Massilia litorea: one gene and its partner. The protein of the gene in region 1 binds, or shares a complex with, the protein of each later gene. Links are inferred from orthologs where the notes say so. Each region holds a gene or a part of one and is shown in the gene's direction. Other genes may lie near its edges.

Evidence for each region.
Region 2: the proteins of trxA (region 1) and LPB04_RS21145 are in contact, whole or in part, in an NMR structure (PDB 2IPA), measured with the Bacillus subtilis proteins. The link is inferred for Massilia litorea from one-to-one orthologs.

What each region holds. Positions count from the first base shown.
Region 1 is NZ_CP062941.1:1,880,761-1,888,407, reverse strand. The notes cover bases 4,698-7,647. They hold trxA (thioredoxin TrxA), read left to right. Parts: upstream 4,698-5,984; coding sequence 5,985-6,311; downstream 6,312-7,647. Other genes in these bases: rho (transcription termination factor Rho), read left to right, coding at 6,472-7,647; LPB04_RS08375 (response regulator), read left to right, coding at 5,365-5,757; hutC (histidine utilization repressor), read left to right, coding at 4,698-5,259. Also shown: hutU (urocanate hydratase), read right to left, coding at 1-511; LPB04_RS08395 (amidohydrolase), read right to left, coding at 616-2,280; bla (subclass B3 metallo-beta-lactamase), read left to right, coding at 2,424-3,290; bifunctional DNA-binding transcriptional regulator/O6-methylguanine-DNA methyltransferase Ada, read right to left, coding at 3,319-4,401; more of hutC, read left to right, coding at 4,540-4,697. UniProt on the Bacillus subtilis protein: Participates in various redox reactions through the reversible oxidation of its active center dithiol to a disulfide and catalyzes dithiol-disulfide exchange reactions.
Region 2 is NZ_CP062941.1:4,711,400-4,727,258, forward strand. Bases 907-3,812 are described here. They hold LPB04_RS21145 (arsenate reductase ArsC), read left to right. Parts: upstream 907-2,072; coding sequence 2,073-2,552; downstream 2,553-3,812. Other genes in these bases: LPB04_RS21130 (KGG domain-containing protein), read left to right, coding at 907-983; LPB04_RS21135 (YgjP-like metallopeptidase domain-containing protein), read left to right, coding at 1,102-1,617; LPB04_RS21140 (ArsR/SmtB family transcription factor), read left to right, coding at 1,745-2,062; LPB04_RS21150 (aquaporin), read left to right, coding at 2,593-3,336; arsH (arsenical resistance protein ArsH), read left to right, coding at 3,333-3,812. Also shown: LPB04_RS21125 (hemerythrin domain-containing protein), read left to right, coding at 1-463; more of LPB04_RS21130, read left to right, coding at 609-906; more of arsH, read left to right, coding at 3,813-4,049; LPB04_RS21160 (hypothetical protein), read left to right, coding at 4,238-5,497; LPB04_RS21165 (type 2 periplasmic-binding domain-containing protein), read left to right, coding at 5,507-5,938; LPB04_RS21170 (bifunctional diguanylate cyclase/phosphodiesterase), read left to right, coding at 5,949-8,642; LPB04_RS21175 (LOG family protein), read right to left, coding at 8,674-9,222; LPB04_RS21180 (TetR/AcrR family transcriptional regulator), read right to left, coding at 9,236-9,922; LPB04_RS21185 (phasin family protein), read right to left, coding at 9,998-10,531; LPB04_RS21190 (alpha/beta fold hydrolase), read right to left, coding at 10,578-11,885; LPB04_RS21195 (GMC family oxidoreductase), read right to left, coding at 11,894-13,549; LPB04_RS21200 (twin-arginine translocation signal domain-containing protein), read right to left, coding at 13,551-14,072; LPB04_RS21205 (hypothetical protein), read left to right, coding at 14,320-14,808; LPB04_RS21210 (DUF2145 domain-containing protein), read left to right, coding at 14,808-15,746; LPB04_RS21215 (methyltransferase domain-containing protein), read left to right, coding at 15,826-15,859. UniProt on the Bacillus subtilis protein: Catalyzes the reduction of arsenate [As(V)] to arsenite [As(III)]. In vitro, can dephosphorylate para-nitrophenyl phosphate (pNPP).

The sequences.
Region 1 (7,647 bases):
CCTCGAAATGCTGGCGGCCCGCTTCGGCGAAGGTTTCATAGGTGCCCTGCACGATGCCCTGGGTACCGATATAGATCCAGCTGCCGGCCGTCATCTGGCCGTACATGAACAGGCCTTTGCGGTCGAGCTCGTTGAAATGCTCCCAGTTCGCCCATTTCGGCACCAGGTTCGAATTCGCCAGCAGCACGCGTGGGGCGTTTTCGTGGGTCTGGAACACGCCGACCGGCTTGCCGGACTGGATCAACAAGGTCTGGTCGTCTTCCAGGGTGCGCAAGCTCGCCAGGATCTGGTCGTAGCACTCCCAGTTGCGCGCGGCGCGGCCGATGCCGCCATACACGACCAGGCGCTGCGGGTCCTCGGCCACCTCGGCGTCGAGGTTGTTTTGCAGCATGCGGTAGGCGGCTTCGGTCAGCCAGCTCTTGCAGTTGAGCTCGGTGCCGCGCGGGGCGCGGATGCTGCGCGTCGGATCGAAACGGGGATCGACATCAACTCGGGGCGATTCTTGGGTCATGGCAGCTCCTGGGAGAGAAGGACGGGCGAACGGCCTTCCGTCCACCCTGACATGCTCGGAGTCTAAGTTGTCTATACAAGCCAGTCAATCCATTTTGTCATGCCTTACCGTTGATACACCGCCTTGCCGCCCACCCAGGTCTGCAACACGCCGGTTTTATAAATGTCGTAGGGCGAGACCTTGAACAAGTCCTGGTCGACGACGATAAAATCGGCCCATTTTCCCGGCTCCAGCGAGCCTAAGCTGTTTTCGGCATGGCCCGCATAGGCTGCGTCAAGCGTGAAGCAGCGGAAGGCTTCCTTTAGCGACATCGCCTGGTTCGGATACCAGCCGGCAATCGGCTGGCCCGACGCGTCCTGGCGCGTGACGGCCGCGTGGATGCCGAAGAAGGGATTCGGCGATTCGACCGGGAAGTCGGAACCGCAGGCGATGCGCGACCCCTGGTGCAGGAAGCTGCGCCAGGCGTAGGCGCCCTTGATGCGCTCGGGGCCGACGCGGCTTTCCGCCATGTTTTTATCCGAAGTGGCGTGGGTCGGCTGCATCGACGGAATGATGCCAAGCGTTTTGAAGCGCACGATGTCGGCCTGCGTCACGACCTGGGCGTGCTCGATGCGGTGGCGCTGGGCTGCGCTTTTCGTTGCGCCCACTTCCTTCTGGTAGATGTCGAGGATCTGGTGGTTGCCGGCGTCGCCGATTGCATGCACGTTGACCTGGTAGCCGCGCGCCATCGCCTTCTTCATCATCGCGTCCATCTGGGCCGTCTTGTGGAACAGCAGGCCGTGCGAATGCGGCTCGTCGCTGTAGGGCGCGATCAGGGCCGCACCGCGGCTGCCGAGCGCCCCATCCGAATACAGTTTCACGGCACGCAGCGCGTACATGTCCTTGCCATAGGTTTTAACAGGACCGTTCTTCGCCAGCACATCGAAGTCGCCCTGGGTGCCGCCGATCATCCCGTAGATGCGTGCGCTCAGTTTCCCCTGGTCCGCATAGGCGCGGTACAGGCGGTCTTCCGCCACGCCCAGGCCGGCGTCATGGACGCCGGTCAGGCCGACCCGCGCCATCTCGGCGAGCGCGCGGTCGAGGACCTTGCGTCCTTCCGCCTCGGTCTGGGCCGGCAGAACTTTCACGACCAGTTCCTTCGCCGCGTCGACCAGCACGCCGGTGGCGCGGCCGGCAGCATCGCGCATGATCTTGCCGCCGGCCGGATCCGGCGTCTTGTCGGTGATGCCGGCCGCCGCCAGCGCGCGGCTGTTGGCCCAGCCGGCGTGGCCGTCGACCCGCTCGAACCAGACCGGACGGTCGCTGACGACGGCGTCGACGTCAGCGGCGGTCGGGAAGCGGCCCAGTTTCCAGTTTTCCTGGTTCCAGCCGCGGCCACGCAGCCAACCGTCGCCTGGATTGGCGCGTGCGTAGTCGCCGATGGCCCTCAAGGCGTCCTGCAGCGAGGTCGTGGCCGACAGATCGAGCTGGGTCAGCATCTGGCCCAGGCCGAACACGTGGCCGTGGGCGTCGATCAGGCCCGGCAGTACGGTCTTGCCTTGCAAGTCCACCTGGCGCGCACCGGGCGCCTTGGCCGCCACCTCGGCGTTCGTTCCGACGGCCAGGATCTTGCCCCCGTCGTCGAATGCGAGCGCGGCGAACTGCACCAGGTCACCCTTGGCGTTCAGCGTGTAGCCGTTGGCGTTGACGATCGCCGTGTCCGCCTGCGCGCAGGCGGCAGCGAGAGCGGCAAGGACGAACGCGGAACACTGCTTGAGGGTGGGCTGCATGGACTCTCCTGGACATTTATAAAATGCAAAACATGAGTGTAGCGAAGTCCACCCGGCTTGGACACTGGCGGCCACCCTGCGCACCTGTTTTTTCGTTATGATTTCAGATGAGCAATAGCCAATCAACGAACATGGGAATCCTTGTGAAACGAATCGCCTCCGTCCTCTCCTGCGTGTGCGCCCTTGCCGCCTCCTCCTTCGCCGCAGCGGCCGAGTGGGAAGGGCCGCAAGACCCGTTCCAGCTCTACGGCAACAGCTACTATGTCGGCACCGAGGGCCTGAGCTCGGTGCTGATCACCTCACCCGCCGGCCACATCCTGATCGATGGTGCCAGCCCGAAGGCAGGCCCGGCGATTGCCGCGCACATCCGCCAACTCGGCTTCAAGCTGGAAGACATCCGCTACATCCTCGTCTCGCACGAGCATCTCGACCATGCCGGCGGCATCGCGGAACTGCAACGGCTGAGCGGCGCCACCGTGCTCACCAGCCCGGCCGCGAAACCGGTGCTGGAATCGGGCAAGGCCGACAAGGGCGACCCGCAATTCGCCAACGACATGCCGGACATGACCCCTGTTTCTCCGGTGCGCAGCGTGCGCGACGGCGAGTCCGTCGAGCTGGGGCCGCTGTCGATCAAGGCGCATTACACGCCCGGCCACACGCAAGGCGGCATCAGCTGGACCTGGACGGCCGTCGAACACGGCAAGGGGATGAGCATGGTGTATGCGGACAGCCTGAATGCGATCAGCGCCGGCAGCTTCCGTTACAGCGGAAATACGGTCTACCCGACCGCCAGGGCAGACATCGAGCGCTCGATTGCGCGCGTGGCGGCGCTGCCCTGCGACATCCTGGTGACGGCGCATCCGGACGCCAGCGATTTGCTGGAGCGGCAGGCGAAGCAGAAGCAGCTCGGTAACCTCGCCTTCGTCAATCCCGGGGCCTGCGTCGCCTACGCCGACACGGGCCGCAAGCGGCTGGCGAAGACGCTGGCGCAGGAAGCGGCGAAGCAGTAATTCGTAGGGGGCCGCGGCGGCCCCGCGGTCAGGCGCGGCCCGTATCGTCCTTCTCGCGCGCGATCAGCGCCGCCTTTCTCTCGATCCCCCACCGGTAGCCCGACAAGCCCCCATCGTTGCGCACGACGCGGTGGCAGGGAATCGCTACCGCTACGGGATTGGCGGCACAGGCCCCGGCCACCGCGCGCACTGCCGCCGGCGCACCGATGCGCTGCGCCAGCTCGGTATAACTCACCGTCTCGCCGGCCGGAATCGCGCGCAGCGCCGCCCATACTCTCTGCTGGAAGGCGGTGCCGCGCACGTCGAGCGGCAAATCGAGGCCGATGCGCGGCGCCTCCACCAAGCCGATGACCTGCGCCACCGTCGCCTCGAAACCGGCATCGGCGCCGATCAGCTGCGCCTTCGGGAAACGGTCTTGTAAATCGCGCACCAGCGGCTCCGGATCGTTGCCCATCAGCACCGCGCAGATGCCGCGTTCGGTGGCAGCGACCAGGATCGCGCCGAGCGAACAGGCACCTACCGCGAAGCGGATCGCTTCTCCCGCGCCGCCGGCCTTGAAGCGTGAAGGCGCCATCCCCAGCATCGCTTCGCTCCCGGCATAGAAACGCGAACTGGAATTGAAACCGGCCGCATACAGGGCATCGGTGACGCTGCCCTCCTGCGCCAGCGCGTCGCGCACGCGCGCGGCCCGGCGTGCCGCTGCATAGGCCTTGGGCGTCACGCCGGCATGCGTTTTGAAGACGCGTTGAAAGTGGAAGCGGCTCATGCCGACTGCGCGCGCTACCGCATCGAGATCGGGCGCCTCGTCCTGCGCGTCGATCAGGCGGCAGGCTTCGGCGACCAGCTGGGCCTGGCGTTCGCTCAAAGGCGGCTGCCCCGGTTTGCAGCGCAGGCAGGGACGAAAGCCGGCCGCTTCCGCTTCCGCGCAGCTGGCGTGGAAAGCGACATTCGCGCGCAGCGCGGGCCGGGCGCCGCAGGAGGGCCGGCAGTAGACGCCGGTCGTACGCACCGAATAAACAAAAACGCCGTCGGCGGCGCGGTCGCGGCTTTGCACGGCGGCCCAGCGCGCGTCAAGGCTGGCATAAGGTTCGGCGATGGTCTCGATCTTCATGGCACTTGTCCGGAATGGGTGAATGGCTTCATCCTGCCAGCAGGAGGCCATATCGGCACCCCGCCGCTTGCTTTCGAATTCGCGATGCTAGAATCGGGGGCAGTCAACCCTCATCATTATCCTCTTCCGGAGAGCAGTTTGGACGAATCCAGCGCGCAAGCGAGCACCCCCATCTTCCAGCGCATCAAGGACTACCTGGTCGGCGAAATCGCCACCGGACGCTGGAAGGAAGGCGACCTGGTGCCGTCGGAACAGGCGCTGGTACGGCAGTTCGGCGTCTCGCGCATGACGGTCAACCGCGCCGTGCGCGAGCTGACCGCCGAACAGGTGCTCACGCGCCGCCAGGGTTCGGGCACCTATGTCGCGCCGCGCAAATACCAGGCGACCCTGGTCGAGATCCGCAACATCGCCGACGAAGTGCGCGCCCGCGGACACCGCCATGCCAGCCGCCTGCACCTGCTTGAAGAAGCGCCTGCGACCGAGGCCCTGGCGCTGCAGTTCGGCCTGGCGCCGGGCGCTCCGCTGTTTCACTCGCTGATCGTGCACTTCGAAAACGAAGTCCCGATCCAGCTCGAGGACCGCTGGGTCAATCCGGCCTGCGCCCCGGCCTACCTGGAACAGGATTTTGCCAGCATCACCCCGAACGAACACCTGATGGCGGTCGCCCCGCTGCAAGGCGCGACCTACAGCCTCGAGGCGCTGGCCCCGCCGCGCGACGTGGCGGAACTGCTCGGCATCGACGCCCGTTCTCCCTGCCTCGTGCTGAAACGCAGGACGACCTCGCACGGCGCCGTGGCCTCGGTCGTCACGATGTGGCATCCGGGCCACCTGATACAGTTCAACGGCAGCGTGGGCTGAAGGCAATGCCTTAATACTGGACAGAATATTTTGTACAACATGTGCCATGGACAGCCGTTCTCGCACATAATCCCTGCCAGTCAATAATTTGCCGGAACCAACTGTATGAATGACCTCGCCGCATCAAGCCAGCCGCCGCGCGTGCTGGTGCTCGACGACGATCCTTTCATGCTCGAGATGCTGAAAGACATGCTGCATACCATCGGGGTTAGTGCAGTCTATACCGAAGCCAGCACCCGCCACGCCTTGTCCACGCTCGCCGAGCAAGGCCCGGACGTCCTCATCTGCGATCTCGCCCTGCCCGACATGGACGGCATCGAATTCCTGCAGGCAGCAGCCGAACGCGGCTTTCGCGGCGGCGTGATCCTGCTGTCGGGCATGGATTCCGGCGTGCGCGATGCCGCCGGCGAACTGGCGCGGGTGCTCGGATTACGCGTGGCGGGTATCTTCCGCAAGCCCATTGGCCTGGACCAGTTGCGCTCGGCGGTGATGTGCTGAGGGTATGTTAAGATTTTGTACAAAGGCCCGAACACTTTTTGGGAAAATAAGGTATGATTCGGCCTAAATCCCCCGCCTGACGTCCTCCCGACGCCCTTCCCATTGAGTTCGCGCACTTTGCCTCCACCATTGTGCTGCAGCTGTTTTATCAACAAGCGGAAGCCGGACGCGCCTTAACACGGTCGTCTCCAGGCGTACATTGATCCTTACCTCTCTTTGAGGAAAACATGAGCGAAAACATTAAACACATCAGCGATGCTTCTTTCGAAACCGACGTGCTCAAGTCCGAGCTTCCGGTACTGGTCGATTTCTGGGCCGAGTGGTGCGGTCCGTGCAAGATGATCGCCCCGATCCTCGAAGAAGTCGCTAAAGACTACAACGGCAAGATCACGATCGCGAAGATGGACGTCGACGCCAACCAGGCTATTCCAGCCCAGTTCGGCATCCGTGGCATCCCGACCCTGATCCTGTTCAAGAACGGCGCCGTGGCGGCGCAAAAAGTCGGCGCACTGGCCAAAGGCCAATTGACCGCCTTCATCGACAGCAACATCTAAACGCATAGCGGCGGCAGCGCGCCCGCACTGCCGCCATTGTCCGGACGGGATCCGGTCGGCTCCGGCCGCTTCCCAACCTGACGTTGTTTAACGCAGTTTATTTATTCCACGTCGTTCCCTCCCCTACCTTTACCTTCCCGTCACGGGACACCCACACAACATGCACTTATCTGAACTGAAGGCAATGCACGTCTCCGCGCTGCTGGAGATGGCCATCGGCCTCGACATCGACAACGCAGCCCGCCTGCGCAAGCAGGAACTGATGTTCGCGATCCTGAAGAAGCGCGCCAAGTCCGGCGAGCAGATCTTCGGCGACGGCGCCCTCGAAGTCCTGCCGGACGGCTTCGGCTTCCTGCGTTCGCCCGATGCCAGTTACATGGCCTCGACCGACGACATCTATATCTCGCCGTCGCAGATCCGCCGCTTCAACCTGCATACGGGTGACTCGATCGAAGGCGAAGTACGCACGCCGAAAGACGGCGAACGTTATTTCGCTTTGGTAAAGGTGGACAAGGTCAACGGCGAATCGCCGGAAGCCTCGAAGCACCGCATCCTGTTTGAAAACCTGACGCCGCTGCACCCGAACGAGCCGCTGCGCCTCGAGCGCGACATGAACGGCGCCGAAAACATCACCGGCCGCATCGTCGACCTGATTTCCCCGATCGGCAAGGGCCAGCGCGGCCTGCTGGTCGCGTCGCCGAAGTCCGGCAAATCGGTCATGCTGCAGCACATCGCCCACGCGATCACCGCGAATCATCCTGACGTGACCCTGATCGTCCTGCTGATCGACGAGCGTCCTGAGGAAGTGACCGAGATGCAGCGTTCGGTGCGCGGCGAAGTCGTGGCCTCGACCTTCGACGAACCGGCGACGCGCCACGTGCAGGTTGCCGAGATGGTGCTGGAAAAGGCCAAGCGCCTGGTCGAAATGAAGAAGGACGTCGTGATCCTGCTCGACTCGATCACCCGCCTGGCGCGTGCCTACAACACCGTGATCCCGGCTTCGGGCAAGGTGCTGACCGGCGGTGTCGACGCCAACGCGCTGCAGCGTCCGAAGCGTTTCTTCGGCGCCGCCCGTAACGTCGAAGAAGGCGGCTCGCTGACCATCGTCGCGACCGCCCTGATCGAAACGGGCTCGCGCATGGACGACGTCATCTACGAAGAATTCAAGGGCACCGGCAACATGGAAGTGCACCTCGAGCGCCGCCTGGCCGAGAAGCGCGTCTACCCGGCGATCAACCTGAACAAATCGGGTACCCGCCGCGAAGAACTGCTGATCAAGCCGGACCAGCTGCAAAAGATCTGGATCCTGCGCAAGCTGCTGTACTCGATGGACGAG
Region 2 (15,859 bases), 2.8 Mb from region 1 along the record:
CCAGTGCGCGAACCTGCGCGGCCTGGAAGACGCGGAAGAAACGATCGCCGAACTGGTCGACGACCTCTGCGACGCGCTCATCATCCACACGATGCTCGAGGAAGAACTGTTCTATCCGGCGCTGCGCGCGGCGTTCGGAGACGACGAGCTGATCGATGACGCCGAGCTCGAGCACGCGGGGGCGCGCGAACTGATCAGCCAGCTCGAAGCCATGTACCCGGGGGACGAGCATTTCGATGCGACGCTCGCCGTGCTGGCCGAGGAGTTCGCGCACCACGTCGCGCAGGAAGAGACGGAGATGTTCGAGGGGGCGCGTGCGGCCGGCCTCGACCTGGTCGAACTCGGGCACCGACTGGCGCTGCGGCGCGCCCAGCTCGACGACGACATGGCGGCGCCCCCGACGAGCTTCGACGGCGCCGAACCACACGACGGCAGGCGTACGCCGCCGCGGGCACCGGACTGAACGGACGCTGCGCCGCCCTTCGAAAGCGCGGCGCAAGCGAAGTCCTCAAGAGGGAAGGAACTAACCCGGAAGCGGTCTCTCTAACCGGACGAGTGTGGCAATGCTGCGCTTACCCTTCACACTGCAGGGCAACCAGGAGAACGACATGGCGACAAGCAAGGAGAGCGGCAAGGGCGCGGGCAGCTCCGGCGGCAGCGCGCAAAAGAGCGGTGGCGGCAGCGGCAGCGGCCCTGCCAAACGCGGTTTCGCGGCGATGGACCAGAACCAGCAGCGCGAGATCGCCAGCAAGGGCGGCCAGGCCGCCCACCAGAAAGGCACGGCGCACGAATTCGATTCCGAAGAAGCGCGCCGCGCGGGGCAGAAAGGCGGGGAGGCGGTCAGCCGCAACCGTGCGCACATGGCCGATATCGGCCGCAAGGGAGGCGAGAGCCGGCAGTCGGCCAGCCGGGCGGCCGCCAGCGGTGGCGGCACCGGCACCGCCGGCAAGAGCGGCAATCGCCAGGGCGGCAAGGACGAATAGCCTTCCTGGCCGGCAGGGCGTGACGGGGCGGACTTTCCGTCCCGTTTTTTTTTGACGGCAGGCGTCCGCCCGCAAGGCCTCCTGCGACTGCGCCGCCGCTGTGGTACATTCCCGCCCCATGTCCGAACTTCGCTACCTCACCGCCTATCCCGACCAGTTGCGCCAGCAGGCCGCCTCGCTCCTGAAAGAGGGACGCCTCGGCGCCCTGTTGCGCTCGCGCTACCCGAGCCCGCACGGCCTGCGCACCGACCGCGCCCTGTACGACTACGTGCAGGACCTGAAGGACGACTACCTGCGCAATGCCGAGCCGGTGGCGAAGGTCGCCTACGACAGCAAGATCCACGTCGTCCAGCACGCGCTCGGCCTGCACACCGCGATCTCGCGCGTGCAGGGCAGCAAGCTCAAGGCCAAGCACGAGATCCGCATCGCCAGCGTGTTCCGCGACGCCCCGCTCGAATTCCTGCGCATGATCGCCGTGCACGAACTGGCCCACCTGAAGGAAAAGCAGCACGACAAGGCCTTCTACAAACTGTGCTGCTGGATGGAGCCCCAGTACCACCAGTTCGAACTCGACCTGCGGCTGTATCTCACGCATATGGAACAGACGGGCGAGCGCTTGTGGAGCGAAGGCTGAGCGTCCTGACTCCACGCGCTGCACCATCACCTCACTCGCAATGCTTCAGGCACCATGATTCGATGATCGTTGAATTATCGTAGCATCCGATATATCATCGTCCCATCCTTCTTCACGGGCACCTGGCATGAACACGCAATCGGCATTGGCAGCCCTCTCCGCGCTGGCGCAGGAAAGCAGGCTCGCCGTCTTCAGGCTGCTGATCCAGGCCGGACCTGACGGCCTGGCGGCCAGCAAAATCGCCGAACAGCTGGACATCGCCCCCTCCTCGCTCTCCTTTCACCTGAAGGAGCTGTCGCATGCCGGACTGCTCGCCTCAAAGCAGGACGGGCGCTTCGTGATCTATTCGGCCAAGGTGGAAGCGATGAATGGACTGATCGGATTCCTGACCGAGAACTGCTGCGGCGGCCTACCTTGCGCTGCCACCGACAAGAAATCATGCTGAGACCAACGACATGAACATCCTTTTCCTCTGCACCGGCAACTCCTGCCGCTCCGTCCTCAGCGAAGGCGCCTTCAACCACCTGGCGCCGGCCGGCATGCGCGCACTCAGCGCCGGCAGCCACCCCACCGGCTGGCTCCATCCGCGCGCCGTAGCGCTCCTGCAGCGCAAGGGCATCTCGACCGAGGGTTACTTCAGCAAGTCCTGGGACGCACTGCCGGTCACGCCCGACATCGTCGTCACCGTCTGCGCCAGCGCCGCCGGCGAAACCTGCCCGGCCTATCTGGGCCCGGTGCTGCGCACCCATTGGGGCCTGGACGACCCGAGCCATGTCGCCGGCACCGACGAGGAAATCGAGGCCGCCTTCGAGCGCACCTGGGCCATCATCCTGGCGCGCATCCAGGCCTTCCTGGCGCTGCCGCTGGACGAATTGAACACCGACCGCGCGCGCCTGCAGGCGGAACTCGACCGCATCGGCACGCTGCAGGCATGATGCGCGCGACGAACGGAAGCGCATTCTGCGGGGTGCGGCCATGACCCTGGCCCGGCGCCTGGTGGCCGAGGGGCTCGGCAGCGCGCTCCTGCTGGCGGTGGTGGTCGGCTCGGGCATCATGGCCGAACGCCTGGCCGGCGGTAACGTGGCGATCGCGCTGCTGGCCAATACGATTGCCACGGGCGCCGGGCTGGTGGCCCTGATCCTGATGTTCGGGACGCTCTCGGGCGCGCACTTCAACCCGGCGGTGACCCTGTCGGAAGCCTGGCAAGGCAATGTGCCGGCGCGCGAAGTGCTCCCCTATATCGCCGTGCAGGTGGTTGGCGCCTTCGCCGGCGTGGCCGCCGCGCACGGCATGTTCGGCGAGGCGCTGTTCTGCGCATCGACCCATGTGCGCACCGGACCGGCGCAGTGGTGGAGCGAATGCGTGGCGACCTTCGGCCTGCTCGGCGTGATCATCGGCTGCTCGCGCAGCCGGCCCGCCATCACGCCGTTCGCGGTGGGGGCCTATATCACGGCGGCCTACTGGTTCACCGCCTCGACCTCGTTCGCCAATCCGGCCGTTACCCTGGCGCGCAGTGCCAGCAATACCTTCGCCGGCATCCGCCCGGCCGATGCGCCGGGATTCATCCTGGCCCAGCTGGCGGGCGCTGCGGCGGCCACCCTGCTGTTCTGCTGGCTGTATCCGGCGGCGCCGGCCGCGGCCACCGTGGGCGGCACCGTCGCCCCGGGCGACTTTGCCGACACGGCCGGCCTCACCCATCTCCCCGAAGCGAGCGAATGATGCCCCTCCACGATCTACCGAATATTCAGGAACACCTGCTCGACGTGCCCGACATGGACAAGCTCGCGCCACAGGGCGACTTCTCTCATGCGCCGCGCATCCTGCTGCTCTACGGCTCCCTGCGCGAGCGCTCCTTCAGCCGCTTCCTGACCTTCGAGGCCGCGCGCATCCTCGAACACTTCGGCGCCGACGTAAGAATCTTCGACCCGATGGACTTGCCGATGGCGGGCAGCGTGCCCGAGACCCACCTGAAAGTGGTCGAGCTGCGCGAGCTGTGCCTGTGGTCCGAGGGCCAGGTGTGGTGCAGTCCCGAACGCCACGGCGCGGTGACGGCCGTGATGAAGAACCAGATCGACTGGATTCCGCTCGAGATGGGAGCGATCCGCCCGAGCCAGGGCCGCACCCTGGCCGTCATGCAGGTCTGCGGCGGCTCGCAATCGTTCAATGTGGTGAACACGCTGCGCCTGCTTGGACGCTGGATGCGCATGTTCACGATCCCGAACCAGTCCTCGGTACCGATGGCCTACAAGGAATTCGACGACGCAGGCCGCATGCGCCCCTCCGCGTATTACGACCGGGTGGTCGATGTCATGGAAGAGCTGTTCAAGATGACGCTGCTGCTGCGCGGCCGCACCGACTACCTCACCGACCGTTACAGCGAACGTAATGAGCGCGCGCGCAAGGCCATCGACAAGCAGCTGCAACAGATCTGAGCGGCAGCCCCGGAGTTAATGTCGATGCAAGCTTCGTTGCCGTCTCACAACGGTCAAGACCGCTAAATTCGTTTCCAACCGTAAATATATCGACTCCACAGGGATCGCTCGCTTACAGTCCCGTCATGCGTGCGCCATGCATGCAGCCGGCCCGGTTCCGGCACGCCAGACCCGATTGAAAGCGATCCATGTTTTTCCCCTCCACCGCCGTATCCCTTCCCGCTGCTTGCGCCGGCGCCGTCCTGCTTGCCTTCATTGGCACCGCCGGCGCGGCCAGCGCTGAAGCGACCAGTTCCACCTGGACCTTTTCCGGCTTCGGCACGGTCGGCGCGGTGCACTCCGATGAGCGCCAGGCAGACTACACCGCCTCCATCCTGAAGGCCGACGGTGCCGGCCGCACTTCGCACTGGAGCGGCGACGTCGACAGCAAGCTGGGCGGCCAGCTCGACCTGCATATCGATACGCGCTGGTCGGCCGTGCTGCAGGTCGTGACCGAGCAGCGCCTCGACTACAGCTACCAGCCGCGCGTGGAATGGGCGAACCTCAAATACCAGGTGACGCCGGAGCTGGCCTTGCGCCTCGGCCGCATCGCCCTGCCGATGTTCATCGCCGCCGACTACCGCAAGGTCGGCTATGCCTATCCCTGGGTGCGCACGCCGCTCGAGGTTTACGGTGTCCTGCCGCTCACTAACAGCGACGGCGCCGACCTCAGCTGGCAATGGAACGGCGAAGCGCTGCGCAGTACCACGCAACTGTTCTATGGCCGCACCAACATCCCCTTGTACGACGGCGCGCGCCTGCGCGGCCGCGGCATCGCCGGCGTGTCGCACACGGTCGAGCAAGGCGCGTTCAGCGCGCGCGCGTCGATCATCACCGCGCGCCTGTCGGTCGGCCTGTTTCCCGCGCTGTTCGAGGCGTTCGACGGCTTCGGGCCGCAAGGCCGCGACATCGCCCGCCGCCTGCGCGTGGACGACAAACGCGCCTCGGCAATGAGCGTCGGCCTGAACTACGATCCGGGCCAGTGGTTCGTGATGAGCGAAGCCGGGCGCAGCAAGGTCGACGGCTATCTCGGCAGCACGCGTTCCGCCTATCTGAGCGGCGGCTGGCGGCACCGCAACCTGACGCCGTATGCCACCTGGGCCCGGGTCTGGGGCCGCCTGCCCGATGGACCGACCGCGCTGACGCTGGACGGCCTGGCTCCCGCCTATGCCGCCGGCGGCGCCGCCTTGAATACGTCGCTGGCGGCGATGATGCGCGCCGTGCCCTCGCAGTCGACGCTGGGCGCCGGCCTGCGCTGGGATCTCGCGCCGAACTTCGCGCTCAAGCTGCAGCACCAGCGCGTTACCACGCGCAACGGTTCGCGCGGCATGTTCATCAATTCGGTGCCCGACTACCAGTCCGGACGCACGGCGCAGGTGACCAGCGCCGCCCTCGACTTCGTGTTCTGAGGGGCAGCCATGCGATTTCGATCCGCGAGGCTGCTCGCCTCCATCCTGCTTGCATGCTGCGCCGCCCTGGCACAGGCCAACGACCTGGTGGTGGTCGTCTCGGCACGCAGCCCGGTCGAGGCGATGCGCGCCGACCAGGTGGCGGCCATCTTCCTCGGCCAGGCCCCGCGCTTCCCGAACGGCGCCGTCGCCACCGCGCTCGACCAGCCGCTCGGCTCCGCGCAGCGCGACGAGTTCTACCTGCGCGTGGCCGGCAAGACCCCGGCCCTGTTGAAGGCCTACTGGTCGAAGATGGTGTTCACCGGCCGCGGCCAGCCGCCGCGCGAGCTGGCCGGCAGCGCCGCCGTGCGCAAGGCGGTGGCCGAGGATCCGGCCCTGATCGGCTATATCGAGCGCGAGGCACTCGACCCGTCGGTGCGCCAGGTCCTGCTCGTGCATTGAAAGGACACGCATGCTATCGCTTCCCTCCCCTCCGCGGCGCAAGGCGCCAGGCTCCCGGCTGGCGCGCTGGCTCGGGCGCGGCCTCGACACGCATATCTCGCTGCCGCTGTTCGCCGTGCTGCTGGTCATCGGCTTGTGGATCCTGACGCTGCGCGTGATCGACGCCGACCGGGCCGCCGCGACAGCCGCGGTGCATGCGGCCACGCTCGAGCGCATCGAGACCTACGAAGCGCAAATGTCGCGCAGCCTGAACGGCATCGACCAGACCCTGAAGGTGCTCAAGTACGCGGTCGAACTGAACGGCACGGCCGGCGCCCTGCCGGCCCTGCGCGAACAGGGCCTGCTGCCGCCGGGTTTGGTGTTCGTGGTGGCGATCGCCGACCGCGACGGCCGCGTCGTCGCCAGCAATCCCGAGGCCAGGGCGCACGACGTCTCGGGCACCGCCTATTTCCTCTATCATCGCGACAATAACCTCGGCCTGCCTTTTGTCGGCGCGACCGTCGGCGACAGCATCAAGTCCGAGCCGCACCTGCATTTCACGCGGCGCATCAACGATCGCGCGGGCCGGTTCGCAGGTATCGCCATCGTCGAAGCCGATCCGTCCTATTTCACCAGCGCCTACGAGCGCTCGCGCGACGGCGAGCAGGGCATGCTGGGCCTGGCCGGCCTGGATGGCCTGATGCGCGCGCTGCGCGTCGGCGACAGCGTCAGCTGGGGCCAGCGCATCGAACTGGGACATACGGATGGCGGTGTCGCCCTGCACAAGGGTCCGGACGGCGTGCTGCGCTATACCAGCGTGCAGCGCCTGCACGGCTTCCCGCTGGCGATCGTCGTCGGCCTCGCGCGCGACGAGCAGTTCGCGCCCTTCAACGAAAAGCGCCAGACCTTCCTGGCCGCAGCCAGCGGCGCCAGCGCCCTGCTGCTGCTGGTGGTGGCCGTGGTCTCGGGCTGGGCCTGGCAGCTTGCGCGGGTGCGCCGGCGCGCACGCCGCGCCCAGGAAACCTATGCCGCCGCTTCCGAAGGCAGCCTGGACGCCTTCTTCGTGCTGCGCGTGGTGCCGGGTCCGGGCGGCACGGTGGCCGACTTCGCGGTCGAGGCGACCAACTCGCGCGCCGAAGGCATCATCGGCCTGCCGCGCGCCGAGATGCAGGGCATGCTCCTGTGCGACATGCTGCCGCATTACCGCACCAACGGCATCTTCGACGACATCGCCCTCGTGGCCCTAGACGGCAAGCCGCGCGAAGGGGAGTGGCAGGCTTCCTCGCGCGAGGCGCGCGGGCGCTGGCTGCACCGCCAGGTGGTGGCGGTCGAAGACGGCGTGGTCGTGATCGTGCGCGACATCACCGAGCGCAAGCAGGTCGAGGAACGCATCTTCCACATGGCCCACCACGACGAGCTGACCGGCCTGCCGAACCGGAACCTGATGCACAACCGGATCGAGGGGGCGATCCGCAATGCCGCGCGCCAGGGCAGCGCGGTGGCGCTCGCCTTCGTCGACCTGGACGGCTTCAAGCTGGTCAACGATGGCCTCGGCCACAAGGCCGGCGACGAGCTCTTGAGGGTGGTCAGCAAGCGCATGGGCGCCTGCCTGCGCCGCAACGACACGCTCGCGCGCTTCGGCGGCGACGAGTTCGTGATCCTGCTGCCGGACCAGAGCCACGATCCGCAGGCGCTCGCGCCGCTGCTGGAAAAGATCCGGATCGCCGTCACCGAGGAGATCGAAGTCGCGGGCCAGGCGGTGCAGGTCAGCTGCAGCATGGGCGTGGTGATGTACCCGCGCGACGGCATGGATGCCAGCGCCTTGCTCATGAACGCCGACGCCGCGATGTACCGCGCCAAGGACCTGGGCAGCAACAACTTCCAGTTCTACGCGCGCGAGATGAATGCCAGCGTCGAGGAAAAGCTGGTGCTGCTCGATGGCCTGCGCAATGCCGTGCAGGCGACCTTCGAGGGCGCCGACAACAACGGCTTCCGCCTGCTGTACCAGCCGAAGGTCGACCTGCGCACCGGGCGCCTGTTCGGGGTCGAGGCCCTGATCCGCTGGCAGCATCCGGAACACGGCATGGTGCCGCCGCAGCGTTTCATCGGCCTGGCCGAAGAAAGTGGATTGATCGTGGAAATCGGCGACTGGGTGGTGCGCGAAGCCTGCCGCCAGGCGCGCGCCTGGATGGACGCCGGCCTGCCGCCGGTGACGATGTCGGTGAACGTCTCGGCGCGCCAGTTCGAGGAATCGCGGCTGGTCGATCGCGTCGCCGCCGCCCTGCGCGACAGCCGCCTGGCGCCGGAACTGCTGGAACTCGAAGTGACCGAAAGCCTGATCATGCGCGACCTGCAGAAGTCGGTCGCGAAGATGCGCGAGCTCAAAGCGATGGGCGTGTCGCTGTCGATCGACGACTTCGGCACCGGCTACTCGAGCCTGTCCTCGCTGAAGACCTTCCCGATCAGCCGCCTGAAGATCGACAAATCATTCGTGAGCGAACTGGCCGACAACCCGGACGACCAGGCGATCGCGATGGCGGTGATCTCGCTCGGCCACAAGCTGAACCTGCGCGTGATTGCGGAAGGCGTCGAGACCGAGCAGCAGCGCGCTTTCCTGCGCGAGAACGAGTGCGACGAGATGCAGGGGTATTTGTTCAGCAAGCCGGTGACGGCCAGTGCGATCGAAGATATGCTGGAGGCGTACGCGCTCGAACTGGAGATGTAGGGGTCATTGAGGCCACTGGCCTCAATGCCCCCTACGGTGCGCAACCGTCTCGTAATTTTTTCACCAGCGCATCCGCATCTGCATCCACGTGCATCAGGCCAGCATGCCCTTCACGCACGAAGCCCTCGTCCACCTGGTGCTGGGCGAATTTCACCAGTCCATCGTAGAAGCCGTCGACATTCAGCAGCCCGATCGGCTTGGCGTGAATTCCGAGCTGCGCCCAGGTCACCATCTCGAACAGCTCTTCCAGCGTACCGAAGCCGCCCGGCATGGCGATGAACCCTTCGGACAGCTCGGCCATCATGGCCTTGCGCTCGTGCATGTCCTTCACCACGAACAGCCGCGTCAGGCCGGCATGCCCCACTTCGCGCTCGACCAGGGCGCGCGGGATGACGCCCGTGGCTTCGCCGCCCAGCCGCAATACTTCGTCGGCGATCACGCCCATCAGGCCGACCTTGCCGCCGCCGTAGACGAGGGCGATGTTGTGCTCGACCAGCACGCGCGCGAGCTCGCGGGCGGCGTCGGCATACAGGGGTTTGGCGCCGTTCGCGGCGCCGCAGTAGACAGCGATCGATTTCATGGGTATCCGGTCATCAGACAGGCTCGCGGCCTTCGTCCGGCAGTTTTTTAAGGTATTCCTCGCTCAGCTTCTCGAACAGCAGGCTGGTATCGCCGCGCAGGTAAGGACCGAGCATCGACAGTACCTGGTAGCAGCCGCGCGCGAGGGCGTCGGCGATGGCCTGCTGCTCGCTGTACTTGCGCGGATTGCGCACGTATTCGTAGGACAGCCAGTAGGTCGCCACCACCACCATGTTGGTCGCCATCGCGCCGATCTGCTGGTCGCTTGCTTCGAGCGATTGTTCGCTGCGCAGGTCTTCGCACAGCTGGCGCGCGACCTTGATCTTGTGGGCGAGGATGGCCTTGAAGTGCAGTTCGAGCTTGCGGTTGCGCGACAGCAGGTCGTTCAGGTCGCGGTAGAAGAAGCGGTAGCGCCAGATCAGCTCGAACATCAGGTGCAGGTAGAGCCAGACGTCTTCCATGTTCGAGCGCCGTCCCGCCGGCACCGTCAGGATGCGCTCGATCTCGGCCTCGAACTGCACGAAGATCGAGTTGACGATGTCGTCCTTGTTGCGGAAATGGTAGTACAGGTTGCCCGGCGAGATATTCATCTCCTCGGCAATGACGGTCGTCGTGATGTTCGGCTCGCCGAACTCGTTGAACAGCCTGAGCGAGAGCTCGAGGATGCGTTCACGGGTACGGCGTGGAGCTTTTTGTAGCATGGATGGCGGTCTGAATAGGGTCACCCGCAAGCATATCATCGAACCGCACCCCAACGGCAGTGCGGCCGGGCATGGCTAGCCGGCGGTGCCGCGCTTCGCGGCGGCGGATTTGGTGGTGGGGCGCTTCGCTGCGCTCGTCTTGGCCGGGATCCTGGCGGAAGGCTCGGCGGGCGCTTTCCTGGCGGCCGGCGCCTTCTTCGCCGCGGCCTGGCGCATCTGCTCGCCCGCCAGCTCGGCCAGCATCCGTTCCAGCTCGTCGATGCGGTGGTTCAGCGCTTCCATTTCGCTGCGCGCCGGCACGCCGATGGTGGCCAGGGCGCGCGCCACGCGCTCCTCGAACACCTGCTCCAGCTTGCCCCAGGTACCCGATGCGCGCCGGCTCGAACGCTCGGCCTTGCGCGCGACGGTCTCGGTCGCATCCTCGACACTGCGCGCGCGCTTCTGCAGCTCGCTGCCGTCGCGCACCAGACGCGTAAATTCACGTCCACCCGCCTGCTGGGCCTTGGCAAAGGCGCCCAGGCCCGCCTGCCAGATCTGCTGGGCCGAGCTGCGCACCGCGCGCGACAGCTCTTCCTCTTCCTGCTCGAGTTCCTTGATATTCTTCGTCATCGCTTCGTCATCGCTTCGTCGTCAATTCGGGGCATTCATCCGCATTTTAAACGCTGGGGCGCGCTTCAAGGGCTTCACGCAGCAGCGCCAGCAAACGATCCGCGCGCCAGGGCTTGCCAACGAAGGCGTGCGCAGAGCCGTCCGTCAGCGCCGCGGCGATCTCCGGATCGTCGCCCGCGCCGGAAAGCAGGATCCGGAAAGCGCCGGGCGCCAGGCGGCGCGCCTGCGCCAGCAGCGCGGCCCCGCTCATACCCGGCATCAGGTGGTCGCTGACGATGGCCGCGACACGCTCATGCGCCAGCAGGTCCAGCGCCGCCGCGCCGGAGGCAGCCGTCAGCACGCGCCAGCCCTGCCCCTGCAGCGCGTCGGACAGCATCTCGAGCATGAAGGCGTCGTCGTCGACCAGCAGCAGCACCGGTTCCGTCTCGGCACGCGGCTGCAGCCGGCCCAGCTCCTCCATCACGGTATCGAGCACGCGGCCGTTGCAGCCGAGCGCCACATGGCCGACGCCGCCCAGCGCGATGTTGCGCGCGCCCTCCAGCACGCTCGAGGTCTGCGGCGAGACGATGTTGTCGTGGTGGCTGAAGATGGAGGTGATCAGCGCGCGCCGCGCCGCGTCCTCGCTCGCGCCGAGTTCGCGCAGCCAGTCGTTGGCCTCCCCCTTGGCACGCCGCATCTGGGCCGCGTTGGCGCCCGGTCCGAAGTTGGCGAGGCTGGTGCCGTGGTGCGGCGTGCCCAGCGTGATCAGGCGCGCCACGCGTGCGCTGCCGTGTGCCCGCATCCAGGCGCGCGCCACCAGGCCTCCCATGCTGTGGGCGACGATTGCCACCTGCGTCGCGCCGGTAGCCGCGCACAGCTCCTCGACCGCGGCCTGCAGCGCCGGCACGTAGCCGTCGATCGGGCCGCCCACCGGTTCCAGGTCGACGCTCGCATGGCTGATCGCGTTGCGGTCGAGGCGCGGCACCAGGTAGCCCCAGATGCCGCTGTTGCAGCCGTAGCCGTGCACCAGCAGCACCGGCACCGCACGCGAGTCGGGATAAATGCGGCGGCAGGCCGTGGCACGCGGGATCAGCCAGGAGGTGCACAGCATGCTGGTCCGGAATTCTTCCGCCAGCAGGCGCAGGCGCGCCGCCGGGGTCAGGTGGAAGTCCGGCGGCGTCGGGCTGGCGAAGCAGGCGCTGAGGACAAAATTGTTCATGTTGATCGCCAGCCGCACCAGCATCACGCAGGCCAGGCCGAGCGCCAGCGCCGTCCAGGGCGCGGCGCCCCACCAGTGCCGGGCCGCGAACGCGATGCCGGCGGCGCCGGCGAGCTGCAGCAGCAGCAGGCATTGTGCGATGCGGCGCGCGCTCACGTTTTTGCTCACGCTGATGCGGAGACCCGCAGTGCGGGCTTGCCGGTCAGGCTGGCCGCCAGGACGCTCGCCAGGCGCGCCGTGATGCCGTAGATCGAGAGCTGGGGATTGGCGCCGATCGAAGTCGGGAACAGCGAGCCGTCGTGCACCGACAGGTTGGCAAGGCCCCGGTAGCGGCCGTCCGGCGCCGTGACGCCGCGCCGCTCGTCGCCCGCCATCGTGCAGCCGCCCATCACGTGGGCCGACGCCACGCGCGTCATGTGCAGCTGCTGCGGCAGGGCGGCGATCTCGCGCTTCGCCTCGTTCCAGCTCGCATACTCGCGCGCCGTCTCGTGCGCTGGCCGCACGGCCCTGGCGCCGGCCGCGAACTGGATCTCGGCCATCGTCAACAGCGCGCGGCGCGCGCCGTCCCACAGGAAATCGTTGAGCGGATAGTCAAGCACCCCTGCCCCGTCCTTCAGCTGCACCGCGCCCCCTGCCGACTGATCGTGGAAGCCGTCGCGCAGCAGCGCCAGCATGCCCTGGATGTGCGGGAACTGCTGCATGAGCGCGGCATGCCCCTGCCCGAAACCGTTCAGGGTCGTCGACAGCAGCACCGGATGCAGCGGCGGCGCTTCCAGTTTGTAGCCGATGGCGCCGTCGATCGGCGCCGTGTGCAGGAAGTGATCGGAATATACGGTCTGCGGCGCGCCGGCCCAGGCGTCGACGCGCTGCGGGAAGATGCCGGCCGAGATCAGGGTCGGGTGCAGGAAGGTGCGTTTGCCCAGCAGCCGATGCGGATCGGGCGCGCCCGAACGCATCAGCAGGGCCGGGGAATTGATCGCACCTCCCGCCACCACGAAGTGTTTCGCGCGCAGCCGCAGCACGCGCCCGGTGGGCGCCACGCCGTCCGCGCCCAGTGCGCTGCACAGCAGTTCGTCGGCACGCCCGCCGCGCAGGACAAAGCGCTCGGCACGTGCACGCGTGACGAGGGTTGCGCCATGGTCGAGCGCCGATGGAATCGTCGTCACCAGCATCGACTGTTTCGCATTCGTCGGGCAGCCCATGCCGCAATAGCCCAGGTTCCAGCACCCGTTGACGTTGCGGCGGATGAAGCCGGACTTGATGCCGAGTTTATCCGCGCCGCGTTTCAACAAGTCGTTGTTCTCGTTGGGCGGCGCCTGCCAGTCGCCCACGTGCAGGCGCGCTTCCATCATCGCGAACCAGGGGGCGAGGGTCTCGCTGTCGTAGCCGTCCAGGCCGAAGTGCTCGGCCCAGTAGTCGAGCGTCGGCGCCGGCGTGCGAAAGCTCGAGGTCCAGTTGACCGTGGTCGAGCCGCCGACCGTGCGCCCTTGCAGGATCTTGATCCCCTTGTCGAGCGTCTGGCGCGCGGCCGACTCCTGGTACAGGCCAGGATAGGCATCGGCCTCGCGCATCCTGAAGTCGGACGACGAGCGCAATGCGCCCTCCTCCACGATCAGCACCCTCAGGCCCGCCAGCGTCAGGATCTCGGCCGTCACGCCGCCGCCGGCGCCGCTGCCGACGATGACGACGTCGGCCTCCAGCGTGCGGTCGGTGTCGAGCTGCGCCGCGTCGACGATCTTCCAGCCGCGCGCGAGGCCGGCGCGCACCGGGTCGGGGATGATGCCCTTGGCCACAGTCAGGGGAATGGATTTTGCGCTCATGTCAGGACAGTTCCTTCATCGGGCCGGGATAGCCGATCGCGGCCCAGGCGGCCGGCTGCGCATACCAGGCGCCGAGCGAGAGGTCGTGCAGTGCGCTGTAGGCGGTGCGCAGCAGGGCGAAGCGGTGCAGGCGCCAGTCCTGCAGGAAGGAGGCGACCTGGTGCGGATCGGCGTTCTCCCAGCCGCCGGAGACGCCCGTCAGCAGGCGCCGCGCCGGCGCCAGGGCCAGCAGGCCGAACAAATCCTGCACTTCCTTCTGCACCGCGAGCGGCAGGTTCGAAATCGCCGTATGGACGCCCTCGATGGTGCCGGCGACGGCCGCCTTGCGCCCGGCCGGGTCGAGCGGCAGCGCACCCGCCAGCATCGCCGGGACGATGGCCCCGAGCGCGGCGCGCGCTTCGCCGTCGAGGACGAAGCGCTGCGGGCGCGGCGACTGCACGGCGCGGTAGATGCCCCCGCCCGCGGCCAGCACCAGCGCGCCGAGCGCGCCGGCCTTCAGGAAGGATCTGCGGTTGGTCTCCATCTGGCGTCCTTGTTGTTGTGGACGTAGTGTACGACAGCCGGCCGCGATCGCGACGGGGCCAGACTAGAGGAAATCGTCGAGATGCGGTCAAACGGCGACGTGCAAATGTGCTGTGCATACGCCCCCGCGCCTTGCACATTTTGTTTGCATACTGCCACCGGCGCCGGATACCGCAGCGTACAAGCCTTCTCAGCGGCGCCATGGGCTTGTACCATAGCGTCATTCAGCTCGACTACGAAAGCCTTTCATGATCATCAATTCCCGCCTCAGCCTCCCCTTGCGCGCCGTTTGCCTCGCCCTCTTCGCTGCCGCCTGCGCCCTGCCGGCCCAGGCCGCGAGCACCGCGGCCTCCTCGGCGTCCAGCGCCGGCTCGGCCTCCTCGGGCAGCGTGTCCGATTCGATCGGTGCGTCGAGCAACAGTTCGGGCGACGATAAACGCGTGGCCGCCGGCCGGTACCGCGTGATCGACATCGCCGCCGCGCCCGGCAAACCGGGCACCACGCGCATGACGCTGCAGGCAGCCGACGCGGGCGCAAAGGACGCCATGCGCGAATTCACGCTCGACGTACCGAACCGCGCACTGGCGGCGCGCGAAGTGAGTAAAGGCGAACTGGTGCAGGTCAATGCGCGCGAATACGGTTACGAGTTCGCGCACGCCGACACGAAGCAATCCTTCTTCCTGGCGCTGGAAGACAGCTGGTACCGCGAACTGGGCTCGCAAAAAGTCGCGATCTGATGCCTGGACGCCTGCGGCCGCTCATTGCCGCCCTGGCCTTCTGTGCCGGCGGCAGCGCCTGGGCCGGCATCCCGACCTTCTGCGAACGTGGCAAGGAAATCAGCGCTGCCGACCAGGACCGCGTGCTGCGCTTCGCCGGCGTCGTCAAGCGTGAGCTGGAACGTTCCGGCAGCAAGGTCGCCCTGGTCTCGCGCGCCGGGCTCGACCTGAGCCGTTTCGGCCTGCTGTATTCGCATGCCGGGATCGCCCTGAAAGACAATCCCGGCAGCCCCTGGGGCGTGCGCCAGCTCTATTACGCCTGCGACGAATCGCGCCCGCGCCTGTTCGACCAGGGCGTCGCCGGTTTCGCCCTTGGCGCCGAGGCACCCGGCAGCGGCCACATGTCGCTGGTCTTCCCGCCGGATGAAGACGGCGCCCTGCTGGAACGGGCGGCGCTGGACAAGCCGCTCGCCCTGTCGCTGCTGGCCGGCCGGTACAGCGCGAACGCCTACGCCTTCGGCACGCGCTACCAGAACTGCAACCAGTGGGTGATCGAACTCCTCGCCAGCGCCTGGGGCAGGATGGACGGCGGCGGCGGCGACGCGCGCGCGCAGGCCCAGTCCTGGCTGCGGGACCAGGGCTATGCGGCCGGCCCGGTGAAAGTGCCTTCGCACGCGATGATGTTCGCCGGCCAGTTCGTGCCGCTGCTGCACGTGGACGACCATCCGCTCGACGATGTCTACGCGCTGGCGCTGCAGGTCAGCGTGCCGGCCGCGATCGAGGCCTTCGTGCAGCGCCGGCTGCCTGCGGCCAGGCGAGTGGAGCTCTGTCACGACAAGGGCCGTATTGTCGTGCATCGCGGCTGGGAGCCGCTCGGCGCCGACTGCCGTCCGATGCCCGGCGATGAGGTGATCTCGCTTGAGCCAGATCAAGTTGAAGCGCAAGTCGGGCAGCCCTGAGAGAACGCCGGCCCGTGCTTAACGGGATCTTCACACCGCGCCCCGCAGGCTGTGGCTTTTCCTCGCAAGAGACGACGCCATGAACAATCTGCAAAAGAAATACGTCGACGCGC